One region of the Streptomyces sp. NPDC046557 genome, then DNA from elsewhere that is predicted to be linked to it. Evidence: riboswitches for the same ligand, from Rfam matches in the RefSeq annotation. Region 1 holds a riboswitch; the other holds the start of a gene.

Evidence for each region. Region 1 has a riboswitch for S-adenosylmethionine ahead of ABZ934_RS22560 (aminotransferase class V-fold PLP-dependent enzyme). Riboswitches for the same ligand answer to the same signal wherever they lie in the genome.
Region 2: it holds a riboswitch for S-adenosylmethionine, as region 1 does, so the genes downstream of both, thrC (threonine synthase) here and ABZ934_RS22560 (aminotransferase class V-fold PLP-dependent enzyme) in region 1, are expected to answer to the same signal.

What each region holds. Positions count from the first base shown of each region.
Region 1 covers NZ_JBEYZH010000014.1:78,362-83,170, reverse strand. Annotated here, with positions in the region: gene ABZ934_RS22570 (cytochrome bc complex cytochrome b subunit) at 1-315, shown strand, start outside; gene trpD (anthranilate phosphoribosyltransferase) at 482-1,546, shown strand; SAM riboswitch class IV at 1,630-1,746, shown strand; gene ABZ934_RS22560 (aminotransferase class V-fold PLP-dependent enzyme) at 1,960-3,393, shown strand; gene ABZ934_RS22555 (Lrp/AsnC ligand binding domain-containing protein) at 4,128-4,409, opposite strand; gene ABZ934_RS22550 (rhomboid family intramembrane serine protease) at 4,406-4,809, opposite strand, start outside.
Region 2 covers NZ_JBEYZH010000010.1:110,212-115,020, reverse strand. Annotated here, with positions in the region: gene ABZ934_RS19655 (cold-shock protein) at 135-341, opposite strand; gene ABZ934_RS19650 (MoaD/ThiS family protein) at 740-1,018, opposite strand; gene thrC (threonine synthase) at 1,059-2,354, opposite strand; SAM riboswitch class I at 2,372-2,530, opposite strand; gene ABZ934_RS19640 (glucosyl-3-phosphoglycerate synthase) at 2,749-3,726, shown strand; gene ABZ934_RS19635 (trehalose-6-phosphate synthase) at 3,845-4,809, shown strand, end outside.

The sequences.
Region 1 (4,809 bases):
CTCCAGCGTCGGGACCACGACAAGGTGCTGCACGGTCGCGAGACGGGCATCATCAAGCGGCTGCCGCACGGTGAGTTCGTCGAGATCCACGAGCCGCTGCCGCAGGCCAAGCTCCACACGCTCACCTCGCACGAGCAGTACCGGCCGGTCGAACTCGGCCCGACGGTCGACGAGAACGGCGTGGAGCGCAAGCCCAAGGCCACGGAGAAGCTCCGCGCGAAGCTGAGCAAGGGCTTCTACGCGGAGAACAACCAGATTCCGAAGCCCACGGTGGAGGAGTACAAGGAGATCCAGAGCGGCCACGGCCACCACTGATCCCCGCATGACCGCTTGAGGGATTGATTCAGGTCAATCCTGGTGTCGCCACGGTGAGAGCCCCGTCCAGGGTCTGGACGGGGCTCTTCGCCGTCCGCCCCCGCTGGATAGGCTGGGCTCCGCACCCCATTCGACGTGGAACTTTCCCGAGCAGCAGGAGCGGACCATGAACGTTGTGACCCCGGCAGGCGGCGACAGCGTGGCGGCCCGCGGCTGGCCGGGTCTCCTCGATGCCCTGCTCACCGGCCGGGACCTCGGCCCGGACGACACCGCCTGGGCCATGGACCGCATCATGCGCGGCGAGGCCACGGACGCGCAGATCGCCGGTTTCATGGTGGCGCTGCGGGCCAAGGGGGAGACCGTCGCGGAGATCAACGGCATGGTGCGTGCCATGTACGAACACGCCAACCTCATCGAGGTCCCGGGCCGGACGGTGGACATCGTCGGCACGGGCGGGGACGGCGCCAAGACGGTCAACATCTCCACCATGTCGGCGCTCGTGGTGGCCGGAACGGGCGCCAAGGTGGTCAAGCACGGGAACCGGGCCGCCTCTTCGGCGAGCGGCTCCTCCGACGTGCTGGAGAAGCTCGGCGTCAATCTCAACCTCACCCCGGCCCGGGTGGTGGAGGTCGCCGAGCAGGCCGGCATCACCCTGTGCTTCGCCGTCAAGTTCCACCCCGCGTTGCGGCACGTGGCGGCGGCCCGCAAGGAGTTGGGCATCCGGACCACCTTCAACTTCCTCGGCCCGCTGACCAACCCGGCGCAGGTGCGCGCGCAGGCCACGGGCGTGGCCGACCCCCGGGTGGCGCCCATCGTCGCCGGGGTGCTCGCGGAGCGTGGCTCCTCGGCGCTGGTCTTCCGCGGCGACGACGGCATGGACGAACTGACCACGACCGCCACCTCGCGGGTCTGGTGGGTCCGCGAGGGCACCGTCACCGAGCTGCCGTTCGACCCGCGCGACGTGGGGATCCCGATCGTGGGCGTCGCGGACCTGCGCGGTGAGGACGCCTCGTACAACGCGGACGTCGCCCGCCGGCTGCTGGCCGGCGAGACCGGTCCCGTACGCGACGCCGTCCTGCTGAACTCGGCGGCGGCCCTGGTGGCGCTGGACCCGGGCACGGGCTCGCTGGAGGAGCAGATCGCCGCGGGCATCACCCGTGCGGCCGAATCCATCGACTCGGGCGCGGCGCGGGCGGCGCTGGAGCGCTGGGTCGCGGCCAGCAACGCGTAGGTCCCCGGTACGGCGATGGGCCCCGGTCCGGAATGTGGACCGGGGTCTTGCGCGTGGGGGATCTTGTGGCAGGATGCTGACCAGGTCACGAGTGACAGCGTTTTGGCCCCGGCTCGCTGTCCGGCAACCCTCCTTCCGTGGCGGGGTGCCCCGGGTGATGACCAGGCCGTAGGCAGTGAGGTCTACGGCAAGCGCGGATCCCTCGACACCAGGGATCCTGGTCCTCGAGGAGCGTTTTCCGTGAGCAAGCGAATGCGATAGGGCGTCTCCGCCCCTTCTTCACCCCTCGGAACAGGGTCGCTTCCGCGTACCCGGACCCCGAGGCATCCCCGTACCCCGGACGGCCGCCGAGCCGTACCCGCGTACGGGCAGACACCGAAGCCATTCCGCCCTGCCTGCCGGGAGACACCGCCATGTCCGCATCCCTGAACGCCACCGCCGAGCACGCCTCCGCCGACGCCGTGCGCGCCGACGCCGTATGTGTCGAGCCGCTGTCCGTGCTCGGTCGGGACGTCACCGTCCCGCTCGTCACCGGCGGCGAGGTCACCTACGCGGCCCTCGACTACGCGGCCAGCGCGCCGGCGCTCCAGCGGGTGTGGGACGACGTGGCCGCGTACGCCCCGTACTACGGCAGCGTGCACCGCGGCGCCGGGTACCTCTCGCAGCTCTCCACCGACCTGTTCGAGCAGAGCCGGGTCACGGTCGCCGAGTTCCTGGACTGCCGCCCCGCCGACCAGGTGATCTTCACCCGGTCCACGACCGACTCGCTGAACCTGCTCGCCGCCGCACTCCCCGCGGACTGCCAGGTGTTCGTCTTCGAGACCGAGCACCACGCCTCGCTGCTGCCGTGGGCCGACGCGCGGGTCACCTACCTCAACGCGCCGCGCACCCCCGACGAGGCCATCGCCACGCTGGAGCGGGCGCTGGCCGGACGGGACCCCCACGGCCCGGCGCTGGTGTGCGTCACCGGCGCGTCCAACGTCACGGGTGAACTGTGGCCGGTGAGGGAACTCGCCGCGGCGGCGCACGCCCACGGCGCGCGGATCGTGCTGGACGCAGCCCAACTGGCGCCGCACCACCCCGTCTCGGTGCGGGAACTGGACGTGGACTGGGTCGCCTTCTCCGGGCACAAGCTGTACGCCCCGTTCGGCTCGGGCGTTCTGGCGGGGCGGGCCGACTGGCTCCGGGAGGCGGAGCCGTACCTGGCCGGCGGCGGCGCCTCGCGGAAGGTGGCCCGGCGCGAGGACGGCGGCGTGGACGTCGAGTGGCACACCACCGCCGCCCGCCACGAGGCCGGCTCCCCGAACGTCATCGGCGTCTACTCCATCGCCTCCGCCTGCCGGGCGCTGACGGAGACGGGCTTCGAGGGCCTCGTCGCCCGGGAGCGGCAGCTGATCGCGAAGGTCCGCGAGGGCCTGGCGGGGGTCCCGGAGGTCCGGGTGCTGTCCCTGTTCGGCGACGACTCCCCGCGGGTCGGCGTCATCTCCTTCGTGGTGGACGGCTGGAACAGCTCCCACTTCGCCGCCGCGCTGTCGGCCGAGTACGGGATCGGCGTCCGCGACGGCCTGTTCTGCGCCCACCCGCTGGTGCGGACGCTGCTGGGCAGCGAGCCGCAGACCCAGGGCGAATGCGGAGCGCCGGAGGCGGCGCCGGGGGAGCGAAGCGAGGTGGGGGTCCCCCCGGCCGAAGGCTGGGGGAGGTCGCTCAACGCGATCCGCGTCAGCTTCGGCGCCGGCACCCCCGACGAGCACGTGGACCGCTTCGTCCGCGCGGTGCGGGAGCTGGTCGCGGACGGCGCGAAGTGGAGCTACCGCACGGAGGAAGGCCGCTGCGTGCCGGTTTCTTGATCTTGTGGCGCCGCTGCCACGCCTCGGCCCTGGCGGACCACCCGGGCTTCGCTCGGCCGCGCCGAGTCCGCCCGCCGTCCACGGGCCGGGGATGCGCCCGGTCCGTGCCCCTTCGGCTTCGCGCCGCTGTGTCGTACTCCGTCCGCTGTTGGCGGGGCGGTGGATACGGCCCCGGGCCGGGGGCGTCCGTACCGTCGGGGCGCTCGTGGTTCCCGATGCCCGGCGCCGCCGGCGCCGGGCACCGGGGATCCGGCTCGGGCGGTCCGGCGTCGCGCACGCGCGGGCGGTGGTCGGGGCCAGCGGCGGGCGAGCCCCTTCCGTCCCGCCGGGGCGCTCGGCGCGCCGTTCGGCGCTGAGCGCTTCCCCCGGCTCCGGGCCGCCGTGCCGGGCTCCGTCCGCGGTGGTCGCGGCTGGTGGTTCGGGCGTCGGGGTGGGAACGACGGGCCTTGGCCTGCCGTGGTGGAGGTGATCGGCCGGCCGCGCGGGGCGGGGAGCGCCGTCTGCGCGCGGCGAGCGGGGGAGGGCCGGGGCCGGGCCGAACCGGTGCGGGCGACTCCGGGCGTCGGCACGTCGGCCACCTCGACCGGGACTCTCGGCGGGGCCGCTCGGACCGGTTCGGCCGACGGGCCGGCCGGAGGGGTGCGCGTCGGGCGCGGGGCACCGGGACCGGGTTACGCCGGGCCCGCGTCGGGCGCGGGGGCGGAACCCCGCCCCGTCAGAACCCCGGCCAGGGGCTACGCGTCGAGGCCGATGGCGAAGGCCGCTTCCAGGTCGTGCTGGGAGTACGTGCGGAACGCCACGTGGGTGTCCGTCGCCTCCACACCCGGGATCTTGCTGATGCGGCCCGGGATGATGTCCGCCAGGTTCTCGTGGCGGGCGACGCGGACCAGCGCGATGAGGTCGTAGGTGCCGGTGACGGAGTACACCTCGCTGACGCTGTCCAGCTGCGCGATGGACTCGGCGATCTCGGGAATCCGGTCCACGCTGGTCTTGATGAGCACGATCGCGGTGATCACGGTTGGCTGTCTCCCTCGCCGGCAGTCACTGGTCGCCTCACTCTAGTCGTACGCCGATACCGCACCCAGGCGTAGGCGAACCCGACGGAGAAGCCCACCACGTGTGCCAGGTACGCCACCCCCGGCCCGCTCGCCGCCCGGTGCGCCGCCAGCCATTGCAGGACGAACCAGAACATCAGCACGATCCACGCGGGGAACCGCAGCGGCAGGAAGAACAGGAACGGGAACAGGCTCGTCACCCGGGCCCGCGGGAACAGACACAGGAACGCCCCCAGGACCGCCGAGATCGCCCCCGACGCGCCGACCAGCGTCTGGTCCGAGGAGGCGTGGGCCGCCGCGTACGTCGCCAGCGCCAGGTACCCCGTGGCGACGTAGAAGAGCAGGAACGCCGGGCGCCCCA
Region 2 (4,809 bases), on a different contig from region 1:
AGCGGCTTCGGGCAACGCCGGGCGAAGTCCCCGGCCGGGGACGCACGAGGGGCCCACATCCCGTGTCCGGGATGTGGGCCCCTCGTGCGTGTGCGGTCCTGAGACCTGTTGCGTCTGTGGTCGATCGCGCCGGGTCAGCCGAGTGCGAGCTTGACCATGTCCGCCTGAGGACCCTTCTGGCCCTGCGAGATCTCGAACTCGACCCGCTGACCCTCTTCAAGGGTGCGGTACCCGTCCATCTGGATGGCGCTGTAGTGGACGAACACATCCGCACCACCGTCGACCGCGATGAAGCCGTAGCCCTTCTCCGCGTTGAACCACTTGACGGTGCCCTGAGCCATGCCTAACTCCCCTATTACTGGCCCTTGCGCAGGACCGCACTTCGCGGACCCGGGTCAGAACTTGCGCCGGAACGCCTCGACCGCGGCTGAATGTATCCGCACCGGTGCTGTGTGCAACAGGTCATTCCGACGAGAATTCTGGACAAGAAGGAATGGGGAAATCAAGCGAAATTTAGGCATGTTCCCGGGCAACTCGGGCCCGACATCCGGCACCAAAGGCCCATACCAGGCTCGCATGTTGACTCAATGTCAACCATCCGGTGGCCCGCTCATATGCGGCGGGCAAGAACAGCGGAGGGGACTTCCCCAACCCTACCGCGCCCAATCAACCAGAATTGCCCCCTCCGCTTTTAGCGGAGGGGGCAATTCTGGGACGTCCGGTGTCGCTGATCCGGTTGTCAGCAGCCGCCCGCCACGGCGGGGATGATCGAGACTCCCGCGCCGTCCGGCGTCACCGTCTGCAGGCCGCCCTCGAAGCGCACGTCGTCGTCGTTGACGTAGACGTTCACGAAGCGGCGCAGCTTGCCCTGGTCGTCCAGGACGCGGGCAGCGATGCCCGGGTGGTTCTTCTCCAGGGACTCGATGACCTCGGAGAGGGTCGTGCCCTCGGCGGGGACCTCGGCCTGGCCGCCGGTGTAGGTGCGCAGGATGGTGGGGATGCGGACGTTGACGCTCATGGCGCTACTGCCTTTCCGGGAACAGGGGGTGGGTCGGGCCTCAGGCCAGGCCGGCGGCGCGGAACGCGTCCAGGCTGGGGCGGATGGTGGCGGTCTGGCCGCTGTCCGAGGCCACCGCCTCCAGGGTCTTGAGGCCGTCACCGGTGTTGAGGACGACCGTGGTCAGCGAGGGGTCGAGCTGCCCGTTCTCGATGAGCTTCTTCGTCACGCCGACGGTCACACCGCCCGCGGTCTCGGCGAAGATGCCCTCGGCCCGCGCGAGGATCTTGATGGCCTCGACGACCTGCTCGTCGTTGACGTCCTCGACGTAACCGCCGGTGCGACGCGCGATGTCCAGGACGTACGGGCCGTCCGCCGGGTTGCCGATCGCCAGCGACTTGGCGATGGTGTTCGGCTTCTGCGGGCGCACCACGTCGTGACCGGCCTTGAAGGCGGTCGACACGGGCGAGCAGCCCTCGGCCTGCGCGCCGAAGATCTTGTACGGCTTGTCCTCGACCAGGCCGAGCTTGATCAGCTCCTGCAGACCCTTGTCGATCTTCGTCAGCTGCGAGCCGGACGCGATGGGGATCACGATCTGGTCCGGCAACCGCCAGCCGAGCTGCTCGCAGATCTCGTAGGCCAGTGTCTTGGAACCCTCGCCGTAGTACGGACGCAGGTTGACGTTGACGAAGCCCCAGCCCTCGCCCAGCGGGTCGCCGATGAGCTCGGAGCAGAAGCGGTTGACGTCGTCGTAGTTGCCCTCGATGCCGACGAGGTCGCCACCGTAGACAGCGGCCATCACGACCTTGCCCTGCTCCAGGTCGTGCGGGATGAACACGCAGGACCGGAAACCGGCGCGGGCGGCCGCGGCGCCGACGGCGCCGGCCAGGTTGCCCGTCGAGGAGCAGGAGAGGGTGGTGTAACCGAAGGCGCGGGCGGCCTCGACGGCGATGGCCACGACACGGTCCTTGAAGGAGTGCGTCGGGTTGCCGGAGTCGTCCTTGACGTAGAGCTTGCCGGTGATGCCGAGCTCCTTGGCCAGGTTGGCCGCGTCCACGAGCTTGGTGAAGCCCGGGTTCAGGTTCGGCTTGGAGGCCACGTCCGCGGGGACGGGCAGCAGCGGGGCGTACCGCCAGATGTTGTCGGGACCGGCCTCGATCGCGGCGCGCAGGGCCTCGGGGTCACCGGTGGGCAGGTCGTAGGCGACTTCCAGCGGTCCGAAACACTCGACGCAGGCGAAGATCGGGCCGAGCTCGAAGCGGGTACCGCACTCACGACACGAAAGGCCGGTGGCAGGTCCGAGATCGACAGAGGTGCCGGTGGATTCGGCAGAGGTGGCGACAGTCTGTGCAGCCATGATGGCGAGGCCCTTTCTCCTCATCTTCCCCATGGCGCACTTCGCCATGAGACGGAATTGGCACCTTCCCTAGCCGGGGACCTCGCTGACGTCGCCGTGGTGGGCGATCGCGAGAACCGACTGGAGGGTTGCCGGGGCTTCAACGGGCCGTGTCCCTCTGCCCCTCTGGATGAGCGGTATGGCACCGGGCCGCGCGCTCTATGGCGCGTCCGGGCGTTTGTGCACGAGGACCCCGGCATGCCGTGGTCCTTCGCGTTGTTCAAGACTGTAACCGAAGGCCCGGGTGGTTGAGACAGCTGTCCGAACGGCGAGATGGATCACATTTCGCCCGAAAACCGCCTGCCGCTCCACCCGCCCGATCACCGTCCCGTCACCGATCCCCTGGAGTCCCCAAGTGCTGGAAGAGGTGGAGCGCTGGCTGGCCGACCGCTCCTGGTCCGCCGCCGACCGACCGCTCGACCAGCTGCTCGACCGCAAGCGCGCGTCGGGAGCGACGGTCAGCGTGGTGCTGCCCGCACTCGACGAGGAGGCCACGGTCGGCGCGATCGTCGAGGTGATCCGCCGCGATCTGATCGAGGGGCTGCCGGCCCCCTTGGTGGACGAGCTGGTCGTGGTCGATTCAGGGTCGGGCGACCGTACGGCCGAGGTCGCCGCGAAGGCCGGCGCGCGGGTGGTGCACCGCGACGAGATCCTGCCGCGGCTCCCGGCGGTGCCCGGCAAGGGTGAGGTGCTGTGGCGCTCGCTGCTCGCGACCACCGGCGACATCGTCTGCTTCGTGGACGCCGACCTGCGGGACTTCTCCTCCGCCTTCGTCTCCGGCATCCTCGGGCCGCTGCTGACCGAGCCGGACGTGCACTTCGTCAAGGCGATGTACGACCGGCCGCTCGGCGACGCCCCCGGACAGGGCGGCCGCGTCACCGAGCTGGTGGCCCGGCCCCTGCTGAACCTGCACTGGCCGCAGTTGGCCGGCTTCGTCCAGCCGCTGGGCGGCGAGTACGCCGTACGGCGCTCCCTGCTGGAACGTCTCCCCTTCCCCGTCGGCTACGGCGTGGAGCTGGGGCTGCTGGTCGACGCGCTGCACACGGTCGGACTGGACGCGCTGGCGCAGGTCGACGTCGGCGTACGGCTGCACCGCCACCAGGACGGGCAGGCGCTCGGCCGGATGGCCGCGGCGATCTACCGCACGGCGCAGTCGCGGCTCGCGCGCGGGCACTCCCCCGGGTACCGCTGGGGGTACCCGCACGTACGCCCCGCGCTGACCCAGTTCGAGCGGGGCCCGGAGGGCTTCGTGCCGCGCACGCACGCCGTGGACACCGAGGAACGACCGCCGATGCTGGAGGTCGAGGAGTACGCGGTCCGCCGCGTGGCCTGACGCGGCCTGGAGTGACGCGGCGTCGCGTGATGTGACGTGACGCGGCGCCGTTCGGCGTGTGACGCGGAGTGGCGTGGCGGTGGGTTTGAGGCGCCTGCGGCGGGGTTAGGTTCGCGGCATGGCTTCCCAGGTACTCGTCGCCGCGAACCGCGGTCCCCTCTCGTACGCCCACGCCCCCGACGGCACCCTCGGCGCCCGGCGCGGCGGGGGCGGTCTGGTCTCCGGGCTCTCCGCGGCACTCGCGGAGCAGCCGGACGCGGTGTGGATCTGCGCGGCGCTGTCGGAGGGGGACCGGGAAGCGGTGCGGCGCGGGGTCTCCGAACCCGGCGTCCGGATGTTGGACATCGATCCCGCGGTGTACGACGCCGCGTACAACGGCATCGCCAACTCGGTGCTCTGGTTCACACACCACCACCTGTACGACATCCCGCGCGAGCCGGTCTTCGACGCGGAGTTCCGGCGGCGCTGGGACTCGTACGTCCTCTACAACCGGGCCTTCGCGGACGCGCTGGCGGCGGAGGCCGACGAGGGCGCGGCAGTGCTGGTGCAGGACTACCAGTTGGCGCTGGTGCCGGGCATGCTGCGCGTGCTGCGGCCCGACCTGAGGATCGCGCACTTCACGCACACCCCGTGGGCCTCGCCCGACGTGCTGCGGATGCTGCCGCGGTACGTGGTGGAGGAGCTGACCTGGGGGATGCTCGGGGCGGACCTGCTGGGCTTCCACACCGGGGAATGGGCGCGGGCGTTCCTGTCGGCGATGCCGTTCGACGGGGCGCAGGGCAGCGCGGAGGAGGTCCGGGAGGGGACCGTGGAGCACCGGCGGGAGTCGGTGTGGGCACGGCGCACGACCGAGGTACGCGCGTTCCCGCTGGGCGTGGACGGCGACGATCTGCGGGCGCTGGCGCACCGGCCGGAGGTCGACGACAAGCTGGCGGGGCTGCGGGCGGAGGTCGGCGACCTCAAGACGATCGTCCGGGTGGACCGGACGGAGCTGTCCAAGAACATCCTGCGCGGCCTGCTGGCGTACCGGGAGCTGCTGACGACGCACCCGGAGTGGCGCGAGCGGGTGGTGCACATGGCCTC